Regions from separate parts of the Escherichia fergusonii ATCC 35469 genome, predicted to be linked through region 2. Evidence: riboswitches for the same ligand, from Rfam matches in the RefSeq annotation. Region 2 holds a riboswitch; each other region holds the start of a gene.

Region 1 (9,861 bases), 2.1 Mb from region 2:
AGCGAACCGCTGGCTGGCGTCAGAAAACCGGCGATCAAATTCAGCAGGGTACTTTTACCCGCGCCGCTTGGCCCGAGGATCGCCACCTGCTCGCCGCGTTCCACCGTTAAGCTAAAACGCATCGGCAAATGGTGATAAAGCCAGGTGATATCAGTCAGTTTTAACATTTCGCCCCGGTAGTTTTTCAATCACGGTAAACAGCAGAAAACAGAGCAGCAGTAGAATTAACGCGGTCACCGCGCCATCCTGGCTACGATAGGAGCCAATTTGCTGGTAGAGATAAAATGGCAGGGTACGGAAATCATCGTTACCGAACAACGCCACCACGCCAAAATCACCAATCGACAGCACACAGGCAAAGGCCAGCGCCTGCGCCAGTGGGCGTTTCAGGGCGCGCAGCTCCACTACTTTTAATCGTGACCAGCCTTCAATGCCCAGCGACTGACACAACATACTGTAACGCGCGGTGATATCGCGCATCGGGTTTTCCAGCACTTTCAGCGCATAAGGGATGGCCATTAACGCATTGGTGAAAATCACGATGCCGTCAGCAGATTGTGGCAGGCCGATGGTGTTGTTGAGCAGTAAAAAGAAGCCCGTTGCCAGCACAATCCCCGGCATAGCGAGGATCAACATGCCGCTCATCTCCAGCGCCTGGCCCGCCAGCATTTTTTGCCGTGCCCGCAATTCGCGACTGCTCCATAGCAGCATCATGGTCAGCACCACGCACAATACGCCTGCCGCCAGCGCAATACGCAACGAGGTCCACAGCGCCTGCCACAGCACCGGTTGTGCCAGCACCTCTGGCAACTGGCGATTTACCCCATCGACAATCACCGCCAGTAACGGTGGCAGCAACAGCAGCAGCGCCAGCACAATTAACACCGTGTCGCAAATGCGGCTATGCAGACGGTCGTCCGGGTCGCGCCAGCCTTGCAGCAGCGTGGTGCCGGGCGCAATGGCTTTACTTAGTCGCTGACTCAACAGCACCAGCCCAAGGCAACATATCATCTGGATCAGCGCCAGCATCGCCGCGCGGGCAGGATCGTAGTCGTAACTCAGCGCCTGATAAATAGCCAGCTCGATAGTGGTCGCCTGCGGACCACCGCCCAGCGACAGCACGGTGGCGAAGCTGGCGAAACAGAGCATAAAGATCAGCGCAGCAACCGGCGGGATTTGGCGCCGTAACCACGGCCATTCAACGAAGCGGAAAAAATGCCAGCCGCGCATGCCAAGCTGGGCAGCAAGCTGACGCTGTTCGCCGGGAATGTTTTCCAGTGCCTGGAGCAATAAGCGGCTCGCCATCGGCAGATTAAAAAATACGTGCGCCAGCAAAATGCCTTGCAGGCCGTAGGGCGAAAAGGTCCACTCCAGACCGAGCGATTGGCAGAGTGATGCCAGCCAACCCTGGCGACCATAGACGCTAAGAATGCCGAAAACAGCAACCAGCACCGGGAGGATCAGGGTCATTGCGCACAGACGCAACAGCGCCAGCCGTCCCGGAAAGCGCCTGCGGTAGAGGGCGCGGGCGAGGAATATTGCCGGTACGACAGAGATCAGCGCCGAGAGAAACGCCTGCCAGAAGGAAAAGCGCACCACATGCCACAGGTAGCTGTCCTGCCAGATTGCCATCCAGTCACCCTGCGGCGCGTTCCACCACAGGGCGAGAAACGCCGCCAGTGCGACCGCCACCACAAGCGTAGCGGCGCTTACACCTGGAATTAACCAGCCGGGAATTAACGGCTGACGGCGCGTTGCCATTCGCTAATCCATGCCTGACGTTGTGCCGCCACTTCGGCTGGCGTGAACTCTAGCGTGGTTGCTGGTTTGGTCAGTTGTTCAAACCCGGCAGGCAGCGTGACGTTTGCCACCGGATACATCCAGTTGCCGGTTGGGATCGCATTCTGAAAAGCCGGAGAAACCATAAACTGGAGGAATTTCTGCGCCAGCTCCGGCTGCTTGCTGGCAGCGGTGCGGGCGGCAACTTCCACTTGCAGATAGTGACCTTCGCTGAAATTCGCGGCGGCGTAGTTATCTTTCTTCTCTTCGAGAATGTGATAAGCCGGAGAGGTGGTGTAACTTAGTACCAGATCGCTTTCGCCTTTTAAAAACAGGCCGTAGGCTTCGCTCCAGCCTTTGGTGACCGTGACCGTTTTCTTCGCCAGCTTCTGCCAGGCCTGCGGGGCGTCATCGCCATAGACTTTTTGCATCCACAACAGCAGACCCAGGCCCGGCGTACTGGTACGCGGATCCTGATAAATCACCCGCCAGTTTTGATCGCTTTCAACCAATTCTTTCAGGCTTTGCGGCGGATTTTTCAGTTTGTTCTTGTCATAGACGAAGGCGAAATAGCCGTAATCAAACGGGACAAAAGTGTCATTATTCCAGCCACCGGGAACATTAAAGGCATCCGCTGCCACACCGCTTTTAGCAAAAAGCCCGGTTTTGCTGGCGGCGTCTAACAGATTGTTATCCAGCCCCAGCACCACATCGGCTTTACTGTTTTTGCCTTCCATCCGCAGACGGTTGAGAAGCGAAACGCCATCTTCCAGCGCCACCAGTTTGAGTTCGCAATTACAGTCGGCTTCAAAGGCTTTTTTCACCACCGGACCAGGCCCCCAGTCGGCGGCGAAGGAATCGTAGGTATAAACAGTCAGAACGGGTTTAGCGAAAACAGGTGCTGTACAGAGCAACAGCAGGGGAAGATATTTTTTTAACACTTTGCACCTCAAAGAAGAGTGGCAAAGGACTTGAGAAGGAGCCTCAAATCCCTTCGCCGGCGTTATCCGGATCAGGTTCGACGGGTATTTTCTCAGCGCACGCGTCTGCGTGGCACCCCGTTGAGAACGGCGTTAGTGTAGTGATTTTGTTATCAACCAGCAATCATGGATCCGGTGGTGCAAACCACGCGGATTTAAAATCGAACCAGCCGAGAGTGTTCATGCGCAGGCCGCGCATACTGCGTTGCCCCTGAATGATCAGCCAGTGGTGGATGAGCGGCACCATTGCTTTGCTGGCGACCAGTTGCTGGCACCAGTTCGCCAGGTTCATTTCGCCATTGCGCCAGCGGGCGGCGTCGGCTTGCCAGTCGATCGGAATACAGTGTTGTAGCAGCGGCACTTCGCACAAATGCGCGAACAGCGAAAAATCCAGCGGCAGCGTAAAGTTGGCGCTGTTAAGCCAGATGTCGCTTTCGATCTCTCCTTCGTGCCACTGATCGTAGCTGATCTCTTTGATTTCCAGCGTGACCTGGTGACTTGCCAGAATCTGCTGCATGATCCTGGCAATCACCCGATGCTCACTATGATCCTGATAAAAGGTCAGGGTGAGGCTTTCCAGTCCGGCAGGTTTTTCGCTCTGTAGGATATGGGCATGGTGCCAGCGCGGCAGCAGACCGTAGGCCGGAAACCACAGTTGCTGGTACTGCTCTTCGGCAAAATAGACCAGGTTGGTGGGGGAGAGAACATAGCTTACCCAGTCTCTTACCGCCTGATTCGCCCCACGATGGGTGCGGCTGTCGAACAGTAAATAATAGCAACCTTCCTCCAGGCGGCTTTCAATCTCTTTTTCCTCGCCCTGAGGCCCTTCAAGCATCAGTCCACAGGCTGGCTCGTCGGCACTTTCCGGCAGAACCCAGACGTTTACTTCGTCGATTAATGCGCGATAACCGAAGAAGTCATCGAATGCCTGAATTTTCAGTTGATTGCTGCTGTTGCGGAGCACCGCATACGGACCGGTGCCGATGGGATGGCTGGCAAAGTTACTGAGGGTTTCCCATTCGCGCGGCAGGATCATCGCCGGAACTTGCCCCAGCAGTAACGGCAACCAGCGGTCTGGCTGCGTGAGATGGATGTCCAGCGTCCAGGGCGTCGGCGACACAATTTCAGCAATATGCGAATAGAGCGGCAGCGTATTGATCCGTTTCAAAGAGGCTATCACGTCGTCCATTTCCAGTTCACGACCATGATGAAAATGGACTCCTGGACGTAAAAAGAAGCGCCAGTGAAGCGGTGAAATTTGCTGCCAGTGGTGGGCGATGTCCGCCTCCAGTTCCCCATTTTCCTCATTTACGCGCGTTAGCGAACTGAAAATTTGCCGGGCAATATGCGTTTCGGAACGGCGCAATGCGCTGCCGGGCAGCAGATTACGCAACGGACGATAGTAGAGCACGCGCAGGATATGTCGCCCCTGGCGGAAGCTACGCCCCAGATGAGAAACCAGCATTTTCCGCACAGCTGCTTTGTCGCCAACCAACTGCACCAGTTGGTCTATATGGTCCTGCTCAAGTAAATCTTCCGCACGTTGTTGCTGGAGCGCCAGCCCGGTATAGAGGAATGTCAGGCGTGAACGCTTACCGCGACCGACTTCCGCTTCCCACGTCAACCAGCCACGCTCCTGCATGGTATTCAGGAGCGTGCGCATATGGCGACGGGAACAGTTGAGCAACTCCGCCAGTTCGTTCAGCGTGGTCTCCTGAGATTTACCGTCGCAGCATTGCCACAAACGGATGAACTGCTGTTGCAAACGAGAGGAAGGCATAAAAGGGGAACTCCTGGGGAAAATCCAGCAATTTAATAATCCCTATATTAGGCCAATAATCACTGTCGATGAAGCGAGGAGGTGGGATATGCATCAGTTTTATCAGCGGTATTTTACCGCAACTGAAAAGTTGTCCTGGTTATATTGGTTAAGCGCCTCCCGGCGTTTAGCAATGCTGGAAGAACTGATGCAGTGGGAGTTGAGTGCTCCGTAACTGAATTGCCGACATCATGTGTGACTGAGTATTGGTGTAAAATCACCCGCCAGCAGATAATACCTGCTGGCTTTTTTTATTCTCGCCGCGCTAAAAAGGAAACTTATGGTCTGGATTATGACGATGGCTCGCCGTATGAATGGTGTCTACGCGGCTTTTATGCTGGTCGCCTTTATGATGGGAGTCGCAGGGGCGCTACAGGCTCCTACATTGAGTTTATTTCTCAGTCGTGAGGTTGGCGCCCAGCCATTCTGGGTCGGACTCTTTTATACGGTGAATGCTATCGCCGGGATTGGCGTAAGTCTGTGGCTGGCAAAGCGTTCTGACAGCCAGGGCGACAGGCGTAAACTGATCATGTTTTGCTGCCTGATGGCGATTGGCAATGCGCTACTGTTTGCATTTAATCGTCATTATCTGACATTGATCACCTGTGGTGTGTTTCTGGCCTCACTGGCTAATACAGCAATGCCACAGCTGTTTGCCCTGGCGCGGGAATATGCGGATAACTCTGCGCGTGAAGTCGTGATGTTTAGCTCAGTTATGCGTGCGCAGCTTTCTCTGGCATGGGTTATCGGTCCACCGCTGGCTTTTATGCTGGCGTTGAATTACGGCTTCACGGTGATGTTTTCGATTGCTGCCGGGATATTCGTCATCAGCCTGATATTGATTGCGTTTATGCTTCCGTCTGTAACCCGGGTGGAGTTGCCGCCAGAAAATGCTCCAGCAATACAAGGTGGCTGGCAGGATAATAATGTTCGGATGTTGTTTGTTGCCTCAACGCTAATGTGGACCTGCAACACGATGTACATTATTGATATGCCATTGTGGATAAGCAGCGATCTTGGATTACCTGACAAACTGGCGGGTCTACTGATGGGCACGGCAGCAGGGTTGGAAATCCCGGCAATGATTCTGGCGGGTTACTTTGTAAAACATTTTGGCAAACGGCGCATGATGCTCGTGGCAGTAGCCGCTGGTGTGCTGTTTTATATCGGGCTAATTTTCTTTCATAGTCGTATGGCGCTGATCACACTACAGCTGTTTAACGCAGTGTTTATCGGCATTGTTGCAGGTATTGGGATGCTATGGTTTCAGGATTTGATGCCAGGCAGAGCGGGATCAGCTACAACATTATTTACTAATAGCATTTCTACCGGGGTGATTCTGGCAGGTGTTATTCAGGGAGCAATAGCGCAAAGTTGGGGGCATTTTGCAGTCTATTGGGCAATTGCTGCCATTTCGATCGTGACGTTATTTTTAACCGCGAAGGTAAAAGACATTTGATGAATGTAGGATGAGTATAAAAAGGGGGAGAAAATGCTTCCCCCTTTTATCGTATACCGATTATTTCAGGACAATACGCTTAATGTCGCCAATGATAAAGACATAAGCAATGACGCCGATTAATGCTGTCACCCCGATATAGATCAACGCATAAAAGAAATTACCGCTTAACGAGATAATAAAACCGATAATCAGCGGGGTAATAATTGATGCGAGATTAGCACAGAAATTAAAAATCCCCCCGGTAAGTCCCGCCATATTATCTGGGGCGATATCAGAAATTAAGGTCCAGCCGAGCCCTACCATTCCCTAGCCAAAAAAAGCAATCGACATAATAACAATAACCGTGGTGTTATCATTAACCCAGTTGGCTGCAATAATACAGCTTGATAACAGTAATCCAGAAATAATTGGCAGTTTCCGACTGATATTTACCGAACCTGTTTTATTTAACAGACGATCAGATATCCAGCCGCCAAAAATAATACCAATCGCCGCAGCAAGAAACGGCCAGGTAGCAAAGAATCCAACATGGAGCCACGGCATCTGGCGCTCGTTTGCCAGATAAGTAGGGAACCAGGTCAGAAAGAAAACCAGTGTAGTATTCCCGGCAAATTGCCCAAGACTGGCCCCGATAATTTGCCGACAGGAGAGAAGTCTTTCGGCATCATTCCAGTTAAACGGAATATTACTGTTAGCTACGGTGTTATTGTTTACGCCAATGTACGCCAGTTCTTCTTTATTTGCTGATTTTGATTCATGTGGCTCATGATAAAAACGCCACCATACGAAGGTAAACAGAATACCTATCGCACCGGTAGCAAAAAATAATATTCGCCAACCATAATGTTCCAGCACAAAAAACAACAAAGGAGAAAACGCGGCAAGGCCAATATATTCTCCAACGGTGTAAGTTGCCGTTGCCCGTGCTCGTTCATGTTGTGGAAACCATTTGCTCACCACCCGACTGTTTACCGGAAAACAAGGCGCTTCGCTAATACCTAAACCTAATCGCAGAAGTAATAATGATTTTAACCCAAGAGCAAAGCTTTGCAGAAGAGTGAATGTTGACCAGAAAAAAATTGAAAGTGCGTAGGTTAATTTATTCCCAAAACGGTCTAAAAATATGCCACCTGGAATTTGTGCCAGGGCATAGGTCCAGGCAAAAGCAGAGAAAACAATGCCCATCATTGCTGGATCTATTGCCAGTTCCCTGGTGAGTTGCGGAGCGACTATCCCCAGAATGGTGCGATCAAGGTAATTGATCATCGTACCAATGGATAATAGCAATAATATGACAATTCGAGCTCGACTTCTTTTTTGTACCATAGGTGGTGATGCCAGACCATCCTGGGAAGTTTGTGTCCTCATGGAAATATCCTTTAAAAGTTTAAAATATTTTTGCATGTATCTTTACAGGCAAAAATACTCTTTCTTCTTATTCATGAGATTTATGTTTTAGTATGCTTTGTTACAGATAAAAATTATCAGTCGAGAATAATTGATATGACTCCAGAAAATGACGTTTAGTCCGCAGCAATATTAAACGCTATGGTATATTGGCTACAGTGATTTTATTCTTATATTATACGGTCAAAAATAATGAATCTAAAGCAACTTTATTATTTTAAGCGTCTTGCTGAAACAGAACATTACACTGAAGCAGCATCCGCACTTTGTATTACTCAACCCGCCCTAAGCCACGCAATCTCTGAACTGGAGAAAGAGTTAGGTGTGGCACTCTTTGCCCGCCGTGGGCGTAACATTCAGATCACGCCAAACGGTAAACGTTTTTTACCCTATGTTGAAGATGCTCTGACGTCATTAGAGAATGGTCGTATGACGTTACAAAAAAGTTGCGATAAAAACAAAGAAAATATTCGTATTGCCTTTATTTATACCATGGGGGAATATGTTGTCCCACAGTTAATCAATAAATTCTCATTATCACCTGCATATTCAGATGTGACATTTTCTTTTACCCAGGGAACATCGTTAACGTTATTACAGGATTTAAAAGCAGGAAAAACAGATTTAGCAATATGTTCTTATATTGCCGATGAGCCTGATATTAATTTTATTCCTGTTATTCAACAGGAATTGGTTGTGGTTACCGCCAGGGAACACCCACTCGCCAGTTTATATAAAAATGAGGTCGATTTAGGCGAGACGATCCATTATCCCTATGTATATTTTTCTGAAAACAGCGGCTTACGTCCATTTATTGATAACGTATTTATGCAGCAAAAACTGGTGCCAGATATTGCCTGCTATGTGGAAGAAGATACAGCAATGGCGGGTCTGGTGAGTATCAATTACGGTATTGCTATTATGCCAAGAATTACTGCTCTCTCTTATTACCCTGTACATATTCTGAACATTAAAAATGCGATTCCTCCACGTTATATCTACCTGGCGACGATGAAAGATCGTGTGCTCTCCCCGGCATTACAGACATTTAAAGATGTCATCATCAACGATTGCCAGAGTTTTCGGTAATAATGCGCCCGGCATTAAATTCCGGGCGCAAAGCCATCAGGAAAGAATATCCATTACTTCACGCAACTGAGCAATGGCGATCTGCCCAGGCGCTGAAGCCTGGCCCACCGTACCAAATGTCATTGCAGAACCAAACAGGCGACCCGTAACCCGGCTGACGCCACCGATTTTACCCATCGACATGGTGATCAATGGTTGAGTGGCGTATTTCTCTTTCATCGTCAGTGTCGCCGAAAGCAGCGTCAATACGTCTTGCGGACTTTGTGGCATGACTGCGATTTTGGGCAGGTCGGCTCCCAGATCCTGCATGCGGCGCAGGCGATAAATAATATCTTCCTGTGCAGGTGTTTTATGGAAATCATGATTACTCATGATCACCTTAACCCCTGCGGCATGGGCGTCATTCACCAGAGCACGAACTTTGTTTTCATCGTTGAATAATTCAACGTCAATCAGGTCAGTAAGACCGCTTAATGCCGCCTGGCGATTCAGCTCAAAATAGGCGTCGTCACTGATTTCTGTTTCGCCGCCTTCTTTTTTACTGCGAAAAGTAAACAGCAGCGCGGTTTCGGCAAGCAGTTGGCGAATTTCCCCCAGTGCCTGTAAAACTTTCGCTACGTTATGCACTTCTGCGAAGTGATCGACCCGCCATTCGATGATATCTGCTCCACAACTGGCCAACGCACGGGCATTGTTTTGCAACTCGTCGAGTGATTTACCCAGCAGCGGCACGCAAATCAGCGTTTCGCCTTCCCGAAAAGTGATGTTTTTAACCGTTACTGCATTCGTCATAGTGTTATCCATTTTTTGTCAGTAAATCTTCAGGCGGCAGCCGGAACGCGGGCTGTTTTTTGCGCGGCACGTGCCTGAAATTGACGATAACCGATATAAAGGGCTATCACAAAGCCGATGACGGCGATTAAGAGATCGAACCACATGATGCTGGCAATGCTAATTTTTGACAGTTTCGCCGTGATCAATGGGATCGTGAAACTGGCAAGACTACCCGCAGTGTAAAAGATCCCCGTCGCTTTGCCTTTACCGTTTGGTAAGCTCATCGCCATGATCGTGGCACCAAGTTGCAGGACACCACCGGCTGCCGCAAAACCAATGACAAAGGCGAATCCGGTGACAACCATCGGCGTCGGGAACAGGCAGACGATCAACAACGCCACCATCGACAAAGTAGTGTAGATGATCATTGCGATAGCTGAACTCATCACATCTTTGACAAACGCCGCAGTGACGAACACGCAGGTCAGTGATCCTACGGTATAAATGCTCAGCAATTTAATGGCAGAAGCGTATGGGATCCCGGCAACAAA
Region 2 (9,861 bases):
GGGCGTTAATCCTAAAAATTACGCTGCAAATTGATTGATGAAAAATGACTGAATATTCTCAGTCGTTGGTCGATTAATGGATGTACGACTATAGTTGCTTTTGTATGCAGTTTGCAGAGTGACCATTTTCACTACAGGGATAACGTTAAATGAAGACCCCCTTGCCATTCGGCATTATCGTTCTGGTTTATGGTATCGCTGCGCCAGTCTCCGCTTCTCAAGAAGCTACACTTTCTATTCAAGGCAAAATAAGCCCGCCAACATGCAGTGTTGATGTAGTCAGCAGTCATTTCACGCAAGAATGTGGAAAAATGACACGCCACTTTACCCTACAGAAAAGTGTAATCACTGCGGTGAGAGGCGTCGTGACAGAGGTTGTGGCTGTACCTGAAGATGGAAAACGGAAAATTATCCTTAGCAGTTACGATTAATGCCTCCAAAACTTTCATTTCCTCAATAAGAAATCATTTTGATGAATGATTTCTTATTTTTTATTCATTAAAAAAATAAATAACAAATGAATTTTGTTTTTAACAATAAAGATTAATAATGTTTTTACATTAACACATTTGTTAAATCTATATTGCATTATGTAAATTGTTTTAAATCAATAAAACAATATGTTTACATTGCGGTAACTAACGTGATGTGAGAATTTTGTTTCAAGAGATAAAGATTCTCAAAACCAAAAAAAATCTACTGAGGAATTAAATATGAAACGTTCAATTATCGCTGCTACCGTTATTTCTGCCGTAGTTATGAGCGCTGGTGTTTTTGCTGCTGATACACAGGATCAAGGCAAGCTGGAAATCAAAGGTAAAATTGTAGGTACAACGTGTGAATTTATTGGTAGTAATAGTGCGGAAATTATTTTGAACGAATTGGGCGCGGATAAAATTAATGGTTTGCCAGCAGGTGGTGTATATGATGGCGTAACTAATAGTACTGCGGTCCCGTTAAAAATAAAATGTGAGGCTAATAAAACACCGCGTATTACCTTTTCTGCAACGCAATTTGATAACAATGATATAACGCTGAATAACGGTGATGCAAAAGGTGTAGGTTTTGCCGTTTACCATGGTGATACTAATACAAAAGTTGATCCGCAAACTGGCGTAAGTCTGGAAAAAAATAGCACGGGTGATTACGAACTTAATTTCCTCGCTCGCTATGCCCGTAATACTGATGCAGCAGTTGAATCGGGTAATGTAAATTCAACATTAACCCTGACCGTTGTTACTGATTAACATCTTTGCCGGCGACTCTCGTCGCCGGCCTTTTTCAAAGGCGCGTGAATATGAAACGTCTAACCACAATAATATTAATTAGCGCAATATTTCCTGCTCATGCTGGCATTGTTATTTATGGCACACGGGTTATTTACCCGGAAGAAAAAAAAGAAGTTATTGTTCAACTGATGAATCAAAGTGATCACGCATCTCTGGTTCAGTCGTGGATTGATGATGGGAATACGTCCCTGCCACCGGAACAAATTGAAGTTCCGTTTCTGCTGACGCCGCCCGTCGCGCGCGTGCCAGCATCATCCGGGCAGCAGTTGAAAATTAAGAAATTAGCATCGACATTGCCAGCAGATAAAGAAAGCATATTTTATCTTAATGTTCTGGATATCCCGCCTAATAATCCAGAAAATGATGGCAAAAATGTACTTAAGTTTGCAATGCAAAATCGGATCAAACTTATCTGGCGGCCGAAAAATATCGCACCTGTGAATAAGCTGTCTTTTAATAAACTGGCTGTATATCGTAGTGACATGCTGGTGACGCTGAAAAATGATACGGCTAACTGGATTACAGTTACAGATGTCAAAGCAGGTAGAGTTAAAATTAATGATCAAACAATTATGCTGGCACCTTTATCAGTGCAAAAAATAAATATGAAATCTGCAGCGGAAAGACAATATGAAGTTACGATTATTGACGACCACGGCAACTACATCAGCAATAATATCAATGTAAAATAATAGGGGCTGTCTATGCCAGAAATGAAGCCAGTCGCTTTGGCTATCTTAGCTGTCTTGTTTACATTTCAGGCTCAAGCGACCGAAACCTTTGATACCCATTTTTTAATGGGTGGTATGAAAGATAAGAAAGTTACCCATTTCCAGCTTGATCCGAACAAACCAATTCCTGGTGATTATGAGTTGGATATCTATGTTAATAAGCAATGGCGGGGGAAATATAATGTCAATATTACTGACGAACCCTCTGAAACCTGTCTGTCAGCAGAAATTATAGCAAATTTAGGTGTTTTGCTGCCAAATTCACAAACAAAACAATCTACGGATTGTGTGCCTTTACGTGAAATCATCAGAAGTGGCAGTTTTGCTTTTGATATTGGTGTATTCAGACTGGATCTTAGCGTGCCCCAGGCTTTTGTTATTGAAGTAGAACCAGGATATGTTTTACCGGAAAATTGGGACCGGGGAATTAATGCGTTTTATACTTCTTATTATTTTAGCCAGTATTACAGCGATTTTAAAAGTGCAGGCAATAACAAAAGTACCTATTCACGTTTCAATAGCGGCATAAATCTGTTGGGCTGGCAGCTGCATTCCGATGCCAGTTTTAACAAAGCCGATAACAGTAGCGGTGAGTGGAAAAGCAACACCTTATATCTGGAGCGTGGATTTGCCTCTACCCTAAGCACCCTGCGGGCAGGTGATATGTACACCTCAGCACAAATATTCGATTCGGTACGATTCCGTGGTTTGCGTTTGTTTCGCGATATGGCGATGTTACCTAACTCCAAACATAGCTTTACCCCCATAGTGCAAGGTATTGCGCACAGCAACGCCCTGGTGACCATTGAGCAGAACGGATTCATTGTTTACCAAAAAGAAGTCCCACCAGGTCCATTTGCCATTGCTGATTTACAGCTTGCTGGTGGCGGCGCTGATCTTGATGTTACGGTAAAAGAAGCAGATGGTCAGGTTAACACTTACCTGGTGCCTTTTGCCTCAGTACCCAATATGCTGCAACCTGGCGTTTACAAATATGACATTGCAGCCGGGCGCAGCCATATAGAAGGTGCCAGTGAGCAGGCAGATTTTGCGCAACTTAGCGTTCAGTATGGTTTTAATAATTTGCTCACTCTGTATGGCGGCTCGATGGTAGCCGAACATTACAATGCGTTTACCCTCGGCACTGGCTGGAATACACGAATCGGGGCGATTTCACTGGATGCCACGCAATCGCATAGTAAGCAGGAAAATGGTGACGTCTTTAATGGGCAGAGTTATCAAATTGCGTGGAATAAATATCTGAGTCAGACCTCAACCCGGTTTGGGTTGGCCGCTTATCGCTACTCTTCCAGCGGATACCGTACATTTAACGATCACGTCTGGGCAAATAATAAAGACAGTTATCGTCGTGATGAGAATGATGTTTATGATATTGGTGATTATTACCAGAATGATTTTGGTCGCAAAAATACATTTTCAGCCAATATCAGCCAGTCATTACCAGAAGGTCTTGGATCACTGGCGGTTAGCGCACTATGGCGAGATTATTGGCAACGCAGTGGTGACAGCAAAGATTATCAGTTGAGTTATTCTAATAACTGGAAAAAAATTAGTTATATTTTTTCTGCCAGCCAAACATACGATGCAGATAGAAAAGCTGAAAAACGCTTTAACTTATTTATCTCAGTGCCATTTGACTGGGGTGATGATATTACCACAACACGGCGGCAGTTGAGTTTATCAAACTCAACCACTTTTGATAATGCGGGTTACACCGCAAATAATACGGGAATTAACGGAGTTGCCGGTGAGCGTGATCAATTTAATTATGGTTTTAATTTTAGCCACCAAAAAGAGGCCCATGAAACGGCGGCAGGTGCAAATATTACCTGGAACGGACCAGTGGCGATTGTAAATGCCAACTACAGTCAGTCATCTAATTATACTCAGATGGGCGGTAGTATTTCTGGTGGGATGGTGGCATGGGCCGGTGGGGTAAATGTGACAAACCGACTCACTGACACGCTGGCGATTATGCAGGCACCTGGCTTACAAGGGGCGTATGTCAATGGGCAAAAATATCGCACTACAGATAAAAACGGCACTGTTATTTACGATAACTTAACGCCATTTCGCGAAAATCATCTGATGCTGGATATTTCACAAAGTTCCAGCGATACAGAGTTAAAGGGAAATCGAAAAATTGTTGCCCCTTATCGTGGCGCTGTTGTGCAGATTAATTTTGAAACTGACCAACGCAAACCCTGGTTTATTAAAGCTAAACGTCATGATGGTTCACCATTGATCTTCGGCTATGAAGTGCTTGATATTCATGGGCATGATGTCGGTGTGGTTGGGCAGGGAAGTCAGTTATTTATTCGAACTAATGAGATACCACCAGAAATCAGTGTCGCTGTAGATAAAGAAAAAGGGCTTTCATGCACCATTACCTTTGATAAGACAATTGATGAAAGCAAGGTTTATATTTGCCGGTAGCAGGTGGGTGATTCTATGAAATTAAAAATATTTATCGCGTTTTTACTGGCACTTATGACACATGGTGTGTCGGCAGGTTGTAGTGGAAATATTACTTACCAGGATTCAATGGTTGTGAATGAATATTTTGTGCTCAACCCTACGCAGAGCGAAGTATTTTCTCATCAATATAATGATATGTCTTGTTCCGGGACAAATACAGTCAGTCCATTGAAACCTTCAGATATTATCGTCGGTTTTTATGATAATAGCGTGAAATTAAAACTGACCATTACCTGGATTGATGGTCAAGATATTAAATTGGATTCAAGTAAGGGAGTTTTTCCTGCAAGCTATAAGGTGACAGTTAGTGAAGTAAGCAGTAGCACAACTGCTAATATTTCTGCTGATTCCTCAAATAGCGTTTTAATTAAGGATATCGCATCGCTCTCCAGTGCGTCGTCAACTTCAAAGAATGATGCATTTTCTGACCTTTTTTGGTGTGTCGTGTTCGGCAAAGGCTGGAATACCTGTATTACAAATTACCGAAACGCACTGGCCAGGGTTGGCGGATTCTATTCCTCAGATTTACGAATAACCTGGAACAGAAAGCAATCTACCTGTAAACCGCAAGACCTGAGCATAACTTTGCCAAATACCACACTTTCTGAGTTGCCTCAGTCAGGAAAAAGTACAACCAGTGCCACTGAAAATATCAAACTGCAGTGCGATAACTTGTTTGGTGAGCGAAAACAATCCACGCGTAAAATGACGGTTTATCTTTATAGTAGTGATTTAATAACCAACAGGAATGATGTTCTGAAAGGTGATGAAAATAACGCTGTTGGATTTGTGCTGGAGTCAGGAACAAAACAGTTAACGATTGGTGTTAATGCAGGTAATGTTAGTGGCATTAGTAGTTTATGGGAAGTTGCTAAAGCTGGATATGTGGGCAGCAATGAAGTGCAGATACCTATTACAGCCAGGTATTATGTTCTTGATAAAAGTAAAGCCAAACCAGGCGACCTTAAAGCAACCGTTATTATCGCAATGAAATATGATTAAAATATCAGGAGTAGTAATATTTTATTCCCCCTCTGGATGAGGGGGATTTTTTTATCGATGGTAAAAAATTTCGCCATCGTAGGCTTTAATAATTTTGCCATCAGTGTCGTTAATCAACACGTAAGCACCGCCCATATAAGTCCAGTGTGTGCCAGCGGCGGGTGCTGGTAAGTTACGCAACTGCCACTGCTTTATGTTGTATTCATTAGTACGGTATAACGCCGGTACGGTATCGCCAGGCTTAAAATGCTTGAAATCAGCAATGAAGCTGCTTAATTCGTATTTTGCAATACCTGAAGTATTGCCTGAACCTGTTGTCGTCGGTGCGGCCCATGCAGCACTTGTTGCCAGCAGTACTGCACCCAGCAACATGTTAGTTTTCACACCCATATTCACTCCACTTTCCGGGTCTTCAAATCAGTCGGGTATCATTTCTGTCATGCATGATCCTGACAAGAAATATTTTGTTAGGATTCTACTGATTGCGTAAAAAGTGTAAACGATAGCACCCACAGGCGGCATAAATTATTTTTATTTTCCCTGCAAGGCTAACAGTTTAGGAATCATCCAGGCCGATTTACATTGGATTATCAAGGCAGTATCCTTGTTATCGAAGCCAAAATTATACGCTAAATAATTTCAGTCGCAGCACATGCAACTTGAAGTATGACGAGTATAGCTTCAACGACTCGGGGTGCCCTTCTACGTGAAGGCTGAGAAATACCCGTATCACCTGATCTGGATAATGCCAGCGTAGGGAAGTCAGACACTGCTCGTGTCCCTTCTTTCACGCGGGCAGGAGCTAAAATATGCAGCCTGACCTGCTAAGCCGCAAAACTGCGGCGTTAACATTACAAAAATTTCACACGCTATCGCCACTTACACACTGCATGACCAATGATGTAGTGCAAACTTTTACTGCCAACACTTTGCTGGCGCTAGGTGCTTCCCCCGCAATGGTGATTGAAACAGAAGAAGCCAGCCAGTTTGCTGCTGTTGCCAGTGCATTGTTAATAAATGTTGGCACTCTCACCCAAGCGCGTGCGCACGCAATGCGTGCAGCTGTAGTCCATGCAAAACGGGTAAAAACCCCCTGGACGCTGGACCCGGTAGCTGTTGGTTCGCTTGATTATCGACGCCATTTTTGTACAGAGCTTTTATCACTTAATCCTGATGCTATTCGGGGGAATGCCTCCGAAATCATGGCATTAGCAGGTGTCAGCAATAGTGGGCGCGGTGTTGATAGCACGGATGTGGTAGCGAACGCGTTACCCGCTGCAGTTATGCTGGCTCAGGAAACTGGTGCAGTGGTAGTGGTTACTGGCGAGGTTGATTATGTTACCGATGGACGACGAACTGTCGGCGTTGGCGGCGGTGATCCTTTAATGACCAAGGTTGTGGGAACTGGCTGTGCATTATCGGCAGTGGTTGCTGCCTGTTGCGCATTACCGGGCGACAGACTGCTAAATGTTGCTTCTGCATGCAGTTGGATGAAGCAAGCAGGAGAACGAGCCATTGTCAGAAGCCAGGGGCCGGGCACATTTGTGCCGTATTTTCTCGACGCACTCTGGCAGATGACTCAGGAGGTAGAGGCATGAAACGGATTAACGCTCTGACAATTGCAGGCACTGATCCCAGTGGTGGTGCAGGAATTCAGGCAGATCTCAAAACGTTCTCTGCACTTGGTGCTTATGGTTGTTCGGTAATAACCGCCCTGGTAGCGCAAAACACCCGGGGCGTGCAATCGGTGTGTCGCATAGATCCTGATTTTGTCGCCGCGCAGTTGGATTCGGTGTTCACTGATGTGCGAATCGACACCACTAAAATCGGTATGTTGGCGGAAACCGATATTGTTGAAGCGGTGGCAGAACGGTTGCAACGTTATCAGATCCAAAACGTGGTACTCGACACCGTTATGCTGGCAAAAAGCGGCGACCCTCTGCTTTCACCTTCGGCGGTTGCCACGCTGCGCAGTCGATTATTGCCACAGGTTTCATTAATAACGCCAAACTTGCCCGAAGCAGCCGCATTGCTTGACGCGCCACACGCGCGCAACGAACAGGAAATGCTGGAACAAGGACGAGCGCTGTTAGCGATGGGCTGTGGCGCAGTGCTGATGAAAGGCGGTCATCTGGATGATGAGCAAAGCCCGGACTGGCTGTTTACCCGAGAGGGGGAACAACGGTTTACTGCACCGCGCATTATGACCAAAAACACTCACGGCACTGGTTGTACGCTCTCTGCGGCGTTGGCTGCACTACGCCCGCGCCATACAAACTGGGCTGACACCGTACAGGAGGCAAAAAGTTGGCTTTCTGCCGCGTTAGCGCAGGCCGACACGCTGGAAGTGGGGCACGGAATTGGTCCGGTTCACCACTTCCACGCCTGGTGGTAAACACCGTAATATAGCTGCTTTGGATTTTTTTCAGCCTGCTTGTGCTGAAAATGCAGGGATGAAGCCAATGCAGCTATGGATTGCCAGTCGTAAAAGATTTACCGCCTTACTTTGTGCCCTTGGGCTAATTTCCATCGTGGCGATTTATCCCAGCCAGACGGTTAATTTTTTCTATTCCACAGCAATTCAGATCAAAGACTATATTCACTTTTATGGTTACCGCCCGGTCAAATCTTTTTCTATTCGTATTCCTGCCAGTTACACCATTCACGGAATAGATGTTTCGCGCTGGCAGGAGCGGATCGACTGGCAGCGGGTGGCAAAAATGCGCGACAACGGTATCCGCTTACAGTTTGCTTTTATCAAGGCCACGGAAGGCGAGAGTCTGGTAGACCCATATTTTTCGCGTAACTGGCGTCACAGTCGTCAAAATGGCCTGTTGCGTGGCGCGTATCACTATTTTTCCCCGTCGGTATCCGCTTCAGTTCAGGCGCGATTATTTCTGCAAACGGTGGATTTTGCCCACGGCGATCTCCCTGCTGTGCTGGACGTAGAAGAGCGAGGAAAATTATCGGCGAAGGAATTACGCAAGCGGGTAAGTCAGTGGCTAAACATGGTCGAAAAAAGCACAGGAAAAAAGCCGATTATTTATGCAGGCGCGACGTTTTATCACACGAATTTGGCGGGGTATTTCAATGAGTATCCGTGGTGGGTTGCGCACTACTATCAACGTCGTCCGGACAATGACGGCATGGAATGGCGTTTCTGGCAGCATTCCGACCGTGGCCAGGTAGATGGCATTAATGGCCCGGTGGATTTTAATGTGTTTAATGGCACGGTGGAGGAGCTGCAGGGATTCGTGGGGAGCACATTCACGAAGTAAACATCAAAAATCAGAATTTCGGGGGCTGATAAAACAGGTGTTCAACCCGGTATCATGAATAATACTCCATGGAAGAGACTCGCCAATGATACCTGTCGAACTGATTCGCCAAAAAGATTATCCAGCCATTGTTGATTGGGGATTGTCATTAACCGAAAATGAGCGAATTATTGCCTTAAAGGAATTGCAGAACTTTGATTATATTTCACTTCGTCTGGGGGAACATGTTGACGATGCAATCCCTTTGACAAAAATCGTTTGTACGCGTAGTTATGCAGATCAAAAAATGTTTCCTGTTAGCTGGCCAGTGAAACATACGTTACTTCATATGGTTAGTAGAAGTCGTTACCATGCTATACATGATGCGCTAATCACTTATTTTACTCACTGCCCTCCTGATTATCTGGATAGCGTGTTTGAGGATTGTTTGCGCGTTCCACATACATATCCAGATATCCGTCTTATCTGGCGTTGGTTTCAGCAAGGCTGGATTACCTTCAACGAAGCAGCGTTTGCCAACGTGTTATTTCATGTTGAGATGTATACTCGCAACGTTCAGGATGAAATTATCTGGCTGCGGGATAACCCTCAAGTCATAGAAAAGGTAATTTTACCGTTCACGCAATATGACGTCCCTGTGCTTTTGCGAAGTCACTTTCATCAGGCCGATAACACGCATCATTGTGGTGTCGTTACCGAGTTTTGGGATGAAGTGTTTAAGCAACTGTTCGCTGAAAATCTTTTGCCACGACAGCTCATTAAAGAACTGTTAGCTTCATTAACAAATAATTTTAAAAAAGGTCGCCTTGACTGGCATATTCGTCTGATAAAAATGTTTAAACCACAAGAAGATGAATGGATTGATAACCAACAGTTATTATTTTCAGGATTAAGTGCCAGCAATAATTCGGTCGTCAATTTTGTTATTCAGACAATTCAAACAATTTACTCTCACCCTGAGTTCGACCATTCATCATTTATGCAGTGTTTACCGGTGATTAGCGGGCGCGAAAAATGCGATAAATCATTATTAATAGCACTGGATATTGCCGGGGATTTGGC
Region 3 (9,861 bases), 1.6 Mb from region 2:
GGATTTAACGCTTTGATCTCTTTCAGCGTGGCGATGCCATCCATCTCTGCCATTCGCACATCACAAAGCACAAGATCAAAAACCTGTTCCCGCACTTGCTCCAGCGCTTGTCGCCCGCTGTTCGCCAGCGCGACGTTATAGCCCCAGCCGCGCAGCAATGCCTGCAAGATAGTGCAGTGGCTAATGTCATCATCCACCACCAGAATATCGATATTATCGTGCGTCATCCTTGTGGGTCCTTACGCGTAATATTGACCGGAAGCCAGAGGGTGAACGTTGCACCTTTCCCCTCCTGGCTTACGACCTGAATTGTACCACCGTGTTGTTCAACAATATTATGCACAACCGCCAGCCCCAGTCCGGTGCCTTCGGCTTTGGTGGTGAAGTACGGGGTGAAGATGGCTTCAAGCTGATCCGCCGCAATTCCCTTACCGCTGTCGGTTACGCTTATTTTAACGCCTGCGCTGCTTTCGCTGGCCGTCACGCTAATCACGCCATGCTGACCAATAGCCTGAATAGCATTGAGATAGAGATTCAACAGGACCTGAGTCAGCCTGTCCGGATCGGCCTGTATCTCCGGCAATGCGTCGTTGGCGGTAAAGCGTAATTGGATCTCCCTACTGTTTGCATCCTGGCTTACCAGTTGTAATGAGTGGTTAATCAGCGTGTTGAGATCCACCGCCTTCAAAGCAAGATGCGTTGGCTTAACCAGCTCCAGCAGCTCGCTTACCACGCGGTTTAAACGGTCGGCTTCTTTCGCCATCACCTGCGCCAATTGATGCGCTTCTCCTCCTGCTGGTGCGCGTTCGGCAAAATATTTCGCCAGCCCTTTAATCGAGGAAAGCGGGTTACGGATTTCATGGGCGACGCCTGCGGCCAGATGTCCCAGCGCCACCAGCTTCTCTTTGCGCTTCATTTCATCCTGTAACAGCTGGCGCGAGCGAAGATAGCGGCGATACCAGAAGAATGACAACACGCTTGCCAGCAAGACCGTCGCCAGGGCGAAGAGGATAATCAGGGTGTTTCTCTGCTCACGCTCTTCGGCACTCACAATGTTACTGGCGTCGAAAGCGATAAAAATTGCTTGTGGTGTCGCGGCATACTGCTGCATATGGCGCATCTGGTGCATTCCAGCAGCAAACATCGGTTGAAATTGGCGATAAATTTCCAGAACAGGCTCGCCGTCTGCACTATCGATCCGCCGCCACGCTTCTTCATCTCCCGGATGTAAACGCTGCATTTCCTGCGGGGAATAAAGCTGTTTTCCCACCATGCCGGAGTTGCTATGCATCACGATTGTTCCTTGTTCATCCGTGACCGCAAACCAACATACACCAGGCTGCCCGGCCATTTCTTCCAGTAAAGCCTGCTGCTGCGCATGATGCATGCGCATCCCCATACCGACGCGCGAGCCGGATTCGAGAGCGCGGATAAGTACACTGCCTTTTTCCAGCAGAGTTTGTCTGGCGGCGGCAGTCTCGCGCCCATAATCGCGAATCACGGTCACCGCAAACAACCCCACCAGTCCAACAATGACTACGGGAAGGATCGCGCTTAACCATTTTGCTAAGGCATCTTTTGATCGCTGCATAAAACGCATCTTCTTCTTTGCCTGTTCATCCCTTTTTGACAGCAGAAATCATGCCATCTTTTATTAGCACTTACCCTGCGCTTTAACACAAAGGCTTAAGTTTCAATGAGTAAAAATGACTCGCTACACACAGCAGGCGAGTCATTTTTACTCGTTTATCATGTCATATTGCCCGTCATATCAGCGTTTCGCCGTTGGCACGAAAGATGCAATACCCAAAGTAAGACAACTACTGGAGGATTAACCATGAAACGGAACACGAAAATTGCCCTGGTAATGATGGCGCTTTCAGCAATGGCGATGGGATCGACATCTGCATTTGCTCACGGCGGACATGGTATGTGGCAGCAAAATGCCGCGCCTTTGACCAGCGAACAACAGACAGCGTGGCAGAAAATCCATAATGACTTTTACGCTCAAAGCAGCGCACTACACCAGCAACTGGTGACGAAGCGTTATGAATACAATGCCCTGTTAGCCGCTAACCCACCGGATAGCAGCAAAATTAACGCGGTCGCCAAAGAGATGGAGAATTTGCGTCAGTCGTTAGATGAGTTACGGGTGAAACGAGATATTGCGATGGCTGAAGCGGGTATTCCGCGCGGTACCGGAATGGGCATGGGTTACGGCGGCTGCGGTGGTGGCGGTCATATGGGGATGGGCCACTGGTAAATCAGAACGTTTTCTCGTTGGGTTGCCAGCGACAGAAATCAGAGTTTGCCACCAACAGTAATTGCGAACCTTCGGGCGCTTCCAGCCATGCCACGCTGACATCAACAGAAGAGCGGCTCTGGCGGCGCTCGATATGCGCTATCGCCTGCGAATCTAAATCAGGTTTAATGGTTTGCCCTTCGCAGGTGGTCACGGTCTGTTCCATCGCATGCCAGCGCCCCTGGCGCAGAATCACTCTCCCCTGCCGTAAGGCATCGCTAATCTGGCGGATCTGATCAGCTCGATAACGGTATAAATCGATTTGGTCGTTAGAAAGCTGCTGTTTTTCCCCGTCGGATTCACGCTGCATAAAGCTCAGATCGCCGCGATCGTCAAAACGCGCGCGAATATTCACCGGCGGTTTGCTGTAAACATTGATATTGATGAGCGTGAGGTTATCGCCCTGCCAGCGATACTCTCGTGTCGTGGTATCGCCACTGCGCCACGGGCTAAACACAGCAAGCAGATGCACATTATCGCCACTGTCTTTTCGCCAGATACGTACCGCGCCCTGATCTTCAGCAAATCCACTGGCGGTAAAGGGAGGAAGTGAAGAGTTGTGACTACAGGCAGTGAGAAACAGAGCGCCCGCCAGCATCAATGATCGACGCCAGAAAGACAAAAGGGGTGAAACCACCCCTTCGTTAAAACTGTTCACTGCCACGCAATCTTACTTAACTGCGTCTTTCAGTGCCTTGCCAGAAACAAATGCCGGCACGTTAGCTGCGGCAATTTTGATTTCTTTACCGGTCTGCGGGTTGCGGCCAGTACGCTCAGCGCGGTGGTTCACTTTGAAGGTACCGAAACCAACCAGTTGTACAGCATCGCCTTCTTTCAGAGACTCAGTAATTGCAGCCAGAGTGGACTCCAGAGCAGCTTTAGCCTGGGTTTTGGACAGTTCTGCTTTCTCTGCAATTACATCAATCAGTTGAGTCTTGTTCATAAGTTATCCTTACAATGTGTTTATCGCTTGCTAAGCATCGAGTGCGACGGAAATGCCAGAATAGCACTCTCCTGCATACACGCACCGATAGCCACTTTTTTTCGCCCCCCAAATGTAGACCAGACGGGGGGCGAAAGGGAAGACTCCAGGTATGACAAATCAGGCGTTAAATCACGTTTTCTGGTCTTATTGCTGAAAAATTATACCAATATTGCTCTCGCCCGCCTCACGCAGGTCTGCCCTAAGGCCTTTTATCAGCTCGATATCGCGTTCTTCGCACTCAGCTAAAAGTCGGAATATTTCCCACTGAATGTCCCACTCTTGCTCTACAGCTGGGTTTTCTTTGAGCTCTTCATCGCTCATTTCACGGCCAGCCTGAGTCATTTCCAGCATCGCCACGGTCGTGATGGAGGTCTTACTCACTTCTACCGCGTGTTCGAGCGTTTCGCCACTTAAACGCGAATGGATCAGTTCACTTAACGCCACGCAGGCATCGATTGCCGGATAAACGCCGTACAGATCGAAATCGTCCGCTGAAGGAATCGCTTCTTCAAATTTCTCCAGTTGGCTATCGAAATTCACTTTTGCGTCTTTGACGGTCAGTGTTTCCCAGATGAGATCGAGAATGCGGCGGTAAATTTGCCCATCACCAAAACCGGTTTGCTGGCAGAACATGGCGTAATTGGGGTACATGCGTTCGCATAAGCAAGCCATGAAAGTGACGTGCTGCCAGCTTTCCAGGCGCTCCAGACGCAGATGAATTGGGTTTTGTAACATGTTGAGTTCTCAAATACGGAAATTATCCGCAGTTTACCTGAATTAGGGCTGATTTGCTGTATAGCGCACGAACGCCGGACGTTCCGAGGCCACCGCGTCTGCCCAGCGCGTTGGCTCCGGCAGACGATAGCCTTTCATGCAGCGTTGTACCCACGCCAGCGCGCTGTCCACGCTGACCCGATGACCGGTAGCGATAAACAACGGGTTACAGCGCGCTTTGCTGCGCCAGACCCATGCCAGCTGCTCGCCTTTATCCATCAGTGGGGCCAGCGCGCCCGGTTCGCTGGAGAGCGGTTCGAATTTACCGCAGAGCCGTTTTTTCGCTACGCCAATGGTCGGCACATCCACCAGCAAACCAAAGTGGCTGGCGACGCCAAGACGGCGAGGATGCGAGATCCCATGACCATCGACAAACACTAAATCCGGCTTTTGCGACAGCATCTCCCACGCTGCCAGCAGCGCAGGATATTCGCGGAAGGAAAGAAAACCTGGAATGTAAGGCATGGTGGTGGCGATGCGTGCCACTTTATACTCCACCAGCTCAAGAGAGGGGTATTTCAGCAGCACCATCGCCGCTCGCGTCACTTCTCCGCCCTGCTCAAACCCGACATCGGCTCCGGCGATCAGATCCGGCGGATCTTTATCGAGTCGATCCTCACGGATCACAGAAGAAGCCAGTTCGATTTGTTGAGCGCGTAATGACGCGAGATCCATAATCACTCCTTAGCGGTGATATTGTTCAGACAAACGATGCACAGCCTCCACAAACACGCCAGCATGTTCTGGCGGCACATCCTGATGAATACCGTGACCAAGGTTAAAGACATGACCTTCGCCGTGACCGAAACCTGCAAGTATAGTCGCGACTTCTTCTTCAATGCGGGCAGGTGGCGCGTACAGCATCGACGGATCCATATTACCCTGCAGCGCGACTTTATTGCCCACGCGGCGGCGCGCATCAGCGATATCCGTTGTCCAGTCGAGGCCCAGCGCATCGCAACCCGTTTCCGCCATAGCTTCCAGCCACTGTCCACCGCCTTTGGTAAACAGGGTGACCGGTACACGGCGACCATCGTTTTCACGCAGTAAACCATCAACTATTTTATGCATGTAATAGAGCGAGAACTGTTGATAATCGCGCCCGGTGAGCACCCCGCCCCAGGTATCGAAAATCATCACGGCCTGAGCACCAGCTTTAATTTGCGCATTCAGATACAAAGTGACGCTTTTCGCCAGTTTATCGAGCAGAGCGTGCAGCGCCTGTGGATCGGCATACATCATCTTTTTGATCACGGTGAACGCTTTGCTGCTGCTACCTTCCACCATATAGGTCGCCAGCGTCCACGGGCTGCCGGAAAAACCAATCAGCGGCACTTCGCCTTTCAGTTCGCGGCGAATAGTACGCACCGCGTTCATCACATAACCCAGCTCATCTTCCGGGTCCGGAATTGGCAGTTTATCAACGTCAGCTTTGCAGGTGACTGGCGAGGTAAAACGCGGACCTTCTCCGGCTTCAAAATAGAGCCCTAACCCCATCGCGTCCGGCACGGTGAGGATATCGGAAAAGAGGATCGCCGCATCCAGCGGATAGCGACGCAGCGGTTGCAAAGTCACTTCGCACGCCAGCTCTGCATTTTTGCACAGCGACATAAAATCGCCCGCCTGGGCGCGCGTGGCTTTATATTCCGGTAGATAGCGACCCGCCTGGCGCATCATCCATACTGGAGTGACATCAACGGGCTGGCGCAGCAGCGCCCGCAGATAACGATCGTTTTTGAGTTCGGTCATTTTGGCTGTTCCTTAGTGCGTCAGGCGGTCAGTGTATCATCACTCATACTCTGCCCGACACATCGCCACCGTATCTTCTATCAGACGGCGCGCCACGGTGCCGGGCGGCGGAAGTAACGGTAAATCATCGTAGCGATACCAGTTCGCCTCGAGCAGCTCTTTCGGATCAATCACGATGTCGCCGCTATCATATTCCGCCATAAATGCGGTCATCAGCGACTGGGGAAACGGCCACGGCTGGGAAGTCACGTACCGCAAGTTTTTAACTTTAATTCCGCTCTCTTCCATCACTTCCCGCGCGACCGCCTGCTCGAGGGTTTCGCCCACTTCGACGAATCCGGCAAGCACCGTATGGACACCGTTACGATGGCGGGTATGCTGGGCGAGGAGGATCGAATCATCGCGACGGATGGCAACAATAATGCAGGGTGCGATTTGCGGGTAGTAACGCTCACGACAATGGCTGCACAGCATCGCCCATTCGGTTTTGCTCGGATACATTTCATGCCCGCAGTAACCACAGTATTTATGCGATCGGTAAAACTCCGCCAGTTGCACGCCACGTCCGGCCAGTTGAAACAGCCTAACATCGAGATCAATGACCTGACGTACCGACCCCATATCGTGACGCCGCTGCTGTTGTACTAACCAAACAGGTTCCCCCTGCCATTCGCCGATTTGTAGTGCGCGCTGACCCACAAGATCGAAATTTGCCGCTTCGCCATATGGCAATTCTCCCTTCGGCAACCATAATTTTTGTTCATGGCTGACGACCCACCAGCCGTGATCTAATTTTTCAATTATACGATCCATAGCTCTTGCACTACCTTTGCATCACTGGCATGTTTAACATGGTTTTTACATTTCTCACTGAGCAGTTTTTGAATACAAACTTGCGGAGTCAATCATGCTTAACCAGCTCGATAACCTGACGGAGCGCGTCAGAGGAAGTAACAAACTGGTTGATCGCTGGCTACATGTACGTAAGCATCTGCTCGTGGCTTACTACAATCTGGTTGGCATTAAGCCTGGCAAAGAATCGTACATGAGGCTAAACGAAAAAGCCCTTGATGATTTTTGTCAGAGCCTGGTCGATTACTTGTCTGCCGGACATTTCAGTATTTATGAGCGCATTCTTCATAAACTGGAAGGCAATGGGCAACTCGCACGCGCCGCGAAGATTTGGCCACAACTCGAAGCCAATACCCAACAGATTATGGATTACTACGATTCCAGCCTGGAAACCGCTATCGATCATGATAATTACCTTGAGTTTCAACAGGTTTTATCTGACATCGGCGAGGCCCTGGAAGCGCGCTTTGTGCTGGAAGATAAGCTGATTCTGCTGGTGCTTGACGCCGCCCGCGTCAAATATCCTGCTTGAGTTCTGCGCTGTTAACGCGTAATTTACATTCAACGCCCCGTTTGCGGGGCTAATTTCTTGTCGGAGTGCCTTAACTGGCTGAGACCGTTTATTCGGGATCCGCGGAACCTGATCAGGCTAATACCTGCGAAGGGAACAAGAGTTAATCTGCTATCGCATCGCCTTTGCGGCGATCGTCTCTTGCTTCATCCGTCGTCTGACAAGCCACGTCCTTAACTTTTTGGAATGAGCTATGTCTGCAACAAAACTGACCCGCCGCGAACAACGCGCCCAGGCCCAACATTTTATCGACACCCTGGAAGGCACCGCCTTTCCCAACTCAAAACGTATTTACATCACTGGCACACACCCCGGCGTGCGCGTGCCGATGCGTGAGATCCAGCTTAGCCCGACGCTAATTGGCGGCAGCAAAGAACAGCCGCAGTACGAAGAAAACGAAGCGATTCCGGTCTACGACACCTCCGGTCCGTATGGCGATCCACAGATCGCCATTAACGTGCAGCAAGGACTGGCAAAACTGCGCCAGCCGTGGATCGATGCGCGCGGCGATACCGAAGAACTTACCGTGCGCAGTTCCGATTACACTAAAGCGCGACTAGCAGATGATGGCCTCGACGAGCTACGTTTTAGCGGCGTATTAACCCCAAAGCGCGCCAAAGCAGGACGCCGCGTCACCCAACTGCACTACGCCCGCCGGGGCATCATCACGCCCGAAATGGAATTCATCGCCATTCGCGAGAATATGGGTCGCGAGCGCATACGTAGCGAAGTTTTGCGCCACCAGCATCCGGGAATGAGCTTTGGCGCACGTCTGCCGGAAAATATCACCGCGGAATTTGTCCGTGATGAAGTTGCTGCCGGACGTGCGATTATCCCGGCCAACATTAATCATCCGGAATCGGAGCCGATGATTATTGGTCGCAACTTTCTGGTGAAGGTTAACGCCAATATCGGCAACTCGGCAGTCACCTCTTCCATCGAAGAAGAAGTGGAAAAGCTGGTATGGTCTACGCGCTGGGGGGCGGATACAGTGATGGATCTTTCCACCGGTCGCTATATTCACGAAACTCGCGAATGGATTTTGCGTAACAGCCCGGTGCCGATTGGTACAGTGCCGATCTACCAGGCGCTGGAGAAGGTTAATGGGATCGCTGAAGATCTTACCTGGGAAGCGTTCCGGGACACGCTGCTGGAACAGGCCGAGCAAGGTGTGGATTACTTCACTATCCATGCGGGCGTGCTACTTCGCTACGTGCCGATGACCGCGAAACGCCTGACCGGTATCGTCTCTCGCGGCGGTTCGATTATGGCGAAATGGTGCCTCTCCCATCATCAGGAAAATTTCCTCTATCAACACTTCCGCGAAATTTGTGAAATCTGTGCCGCTTATGATGTTTCGTTGTCGCTGGGCGACGGCCTGCGCCCCGGTTCTATTCAGGACGCCAACGATGAAGCGCAGTTTGCCGAGCTACATACGCTGGGCGAACTGACCAAAATCGCCTGGGAATATGACGTGCAGGTGATGATTGAAGGTCCTGGGCATGTACCGATGCAGATGATCCGCCGCAATATGACCGAGGAGTTAGAGCACTGCCACGAAGCTCCGTTCTATACCCTCGGGCCGCTAACTACTGATATTGCGCCGGGTTATGACCACTTCACGTCGGGGATTGGCGCGGCGATGATTGGCTGGTTTGGCTGCGCGATGCTCTGTTACGTAACGCCAAAAGAGCATCTGGGTCTACCTAATAAAGAAGATGTTAAGCAGGGGCTTATCACCTATAAGATTGCCGCCCACGCCGCCGACCTGGCGAAAGGGCATCCGGGCGCGCAAATTCGCGATAACGCCATGTCGAAAGCCCGCTTCGAATTTCGCTGGGAAGACCAGTTTAATCTGGCCCTCGACCCGTTTACCGCCCGCGCTTATCACGATGAAACCCTGCCGCAAGAGTCCGGCAAAGTCGCCCATTTTTGCTCCATGTGTGGGCCGAAATTCTGCTCGATGAAAATCAGCCAGGAAGTACGTGATTACGCCGCCGCGCAAACCATTGAAGTGGGAATGGCGGATATGTCGGAGAACTTCCGTGCCAGAGGTGGAGAAATCTACCTGCGTAAGGAGGAAGCGTGATGTATCAGCCTGATTTTCCTCATGTACCTTTTCGTTTAGGACTGTACCCGGTAGTGGATAGCGTACAGTGGATCGAACGTCTGTTGGATGCAGGCGTGCGTACTCTCCAGCTGCGCATCAAAGATCGGCGCGATGAAGAGGTTGAAGCCGATGTCGTGGCAGCAATTGCGCTGGGCCGCCGCTATAACGCACGGCTGTTTATCAACGATTACTGGCGGCTGGCGATTAAGCATCAGGCATATGGCGTCCATCTGGGACAGGAAGATTTGCAAGCCACCGATCTCAATGCCATCCGTGCAGCGGGCCTGCGGCTGGGCGTTTCGACTCATGATGACATGGAAATCGACGTCGCGCTGGCAGCTCGTCCTTCTTATATCGCGCTAGGACATGTGTTCCCGACGCAAACCAAACAGATGCCTTCTGCACCGCAGGGGCTGGAACAGCTGGCACGACACATTGAGCGTCTGGCAGCTTATCCCACCGTGGCGATTGGCGGTATCAGCCTGCCGCGCGCGCCTGCGGTGATGGCGACAGGTGTT

The links. A riboswitch is a leader RNA that binds a small molecule or an ion and turns the genes downstream of it on or off. The one in region 2 is predicted to bind thiamine pyrophosphate.
Region 1: it holds a riboswitch for thiamine pyrophosphate, as region 2 does, so the genes downstream of both, thiB (thiamine ABC transporter substrate binding subunit) here and thiM (hydroxyethylthiazole kinase) in region 2, are expected to answer to the same signal.
Region 3: it holds a riboswitch for thiamine pyrophosphate, as region 2 does, so the genes downstream of both, thiC (phosphomethylpyrimidine synthase ThiC) here and thiM (hydroxyethylthiazole kinase) in region 2, are expected to answer to the same signal.

What each region holds. Positions count from the first base shown of each region.
Region 1 is NC_011740.1:87,091-96,951, forward strand. Features, by position in the region: gene thiQ (thiamine ABC transporter ATP-binding protein ThiQ) at 1-167, opposite strand, end outside; gene thiP (thiamine/thiamine pyrophosphate ABC transporter permease ThiP) at 151-1,761, opposite strand; gene thiB (thiamine ABC transporter substrate binding subunit) at 1,737-2,720, opposite strand; TPP riboswitch at 2,751-2,850, opposite strand; gene sgrR (DNA-binding transcriptional regulator SgrR) at 2,884-4,539, opposite strand; gene sgrT (glucose uptake inhibitor SgrT) at 4,628-4,753, shown strand; gene EFER_RS00675 (MFS transporter) at 4,859-6,037, shown strand; partial or broken gene EFER_RS00680 (MFS transporter) at 6,098-7,408, opposite strand; gene EFER_RS00685 (LysR family transcriptional regulator) at 7,640-8,536, shown strand; gene aroD (type I 3-dehydroquinate dehydratase) at 8,573-9,328, opposite strand; gene EFER_RS00695 (MFS transporter) at 9,358-9,861, opposite strand, start outside.
Region 2 is NC_011740.1:2,232,877-2,242,737, reverse strand. Features, by position in the region: gene EFER_RS11030 (DUF2574 family protein) at 150-431, shown strand; gene yehD (fimbrial protein YehD) at 714-1,247, shown strand; gene EFER_RS11020 (fimbria/pilus periplasmic chaperone) at 1,298-1,981, shown strand; gene EFER_RS11015 (fimbrial biogenesis outer membrane usher protein) at 1,994-4,477, shown strand; gene EFER_RS11010 (putative fimbrial-like adhesin protein) at 4,493-5,521, shown strand; gene rcnB (Ni(II)/Co(II) efflux transporter accessory subunit RcnB) at 5,573-5,911, opposite strand; TPP riboswitch at 6,202-6,298, shown strand; gene thiM (hydroxyethylthiazole kinase) at 6,331-7,119, shown strand; gene thiD (bifunctional hydroxymethylpyrimidine kinase/phosphomethylpyrimidine kinase) at 7,116-7,916, shown strand; gene EFER_RS10990 (glycoside hydrolase family 25 protein) at 7,984-8,799, shown strand; gene EFER_RS10985 (DUF6493 family protein) at 8,885-9,861, shown strand, end outside.
Region 3 is NC_011740.1:3,845,671-3,855,531, forward strand. Features, by position in the region: gene zraR (sigma-54-dependent response regulator transcription factor ZraR) at 1-227, opposite strand, end outside; gene zraS (two-component system sensor histidine kinase ZraS) at 224-1,600, opposite strand; gene zraP (zinc resistance sensor/chaperone ZraP) at 1,838-2,263, shown strand; gene EFER_RS18795 (DUF1481 domain-containing protein) at 2,265-2,960, opposite strand; gene hupA (nucleoid-associated protein HU-alpha) at 2,973-3,245, opposite strand; gene EFER_RS18805 (YjaG family protein) at 3,432-4,022, opposite strand; gene nfi (deoxyribonuclease V) at 4,065-4,736, opposite strand; gene hemE (uroporphyrinogen decarboxylase) at 4,746-5,810, opposite strand; gene nudC (NAD(+) diphosphatase) at 5,850-6,623, opposite strand; gene rsd (sigma D regulator) at 6,718-7,194, shown strand; TPP riboswitch at 7,246-7,346, shown strand; gene thiC (phosphomethylpyrimidine synthase ThiC) at 7,427-9,322, shown strand; gene thiE (thiamine phosphate synthase) at 9,322-9,861, shown strand, end outside.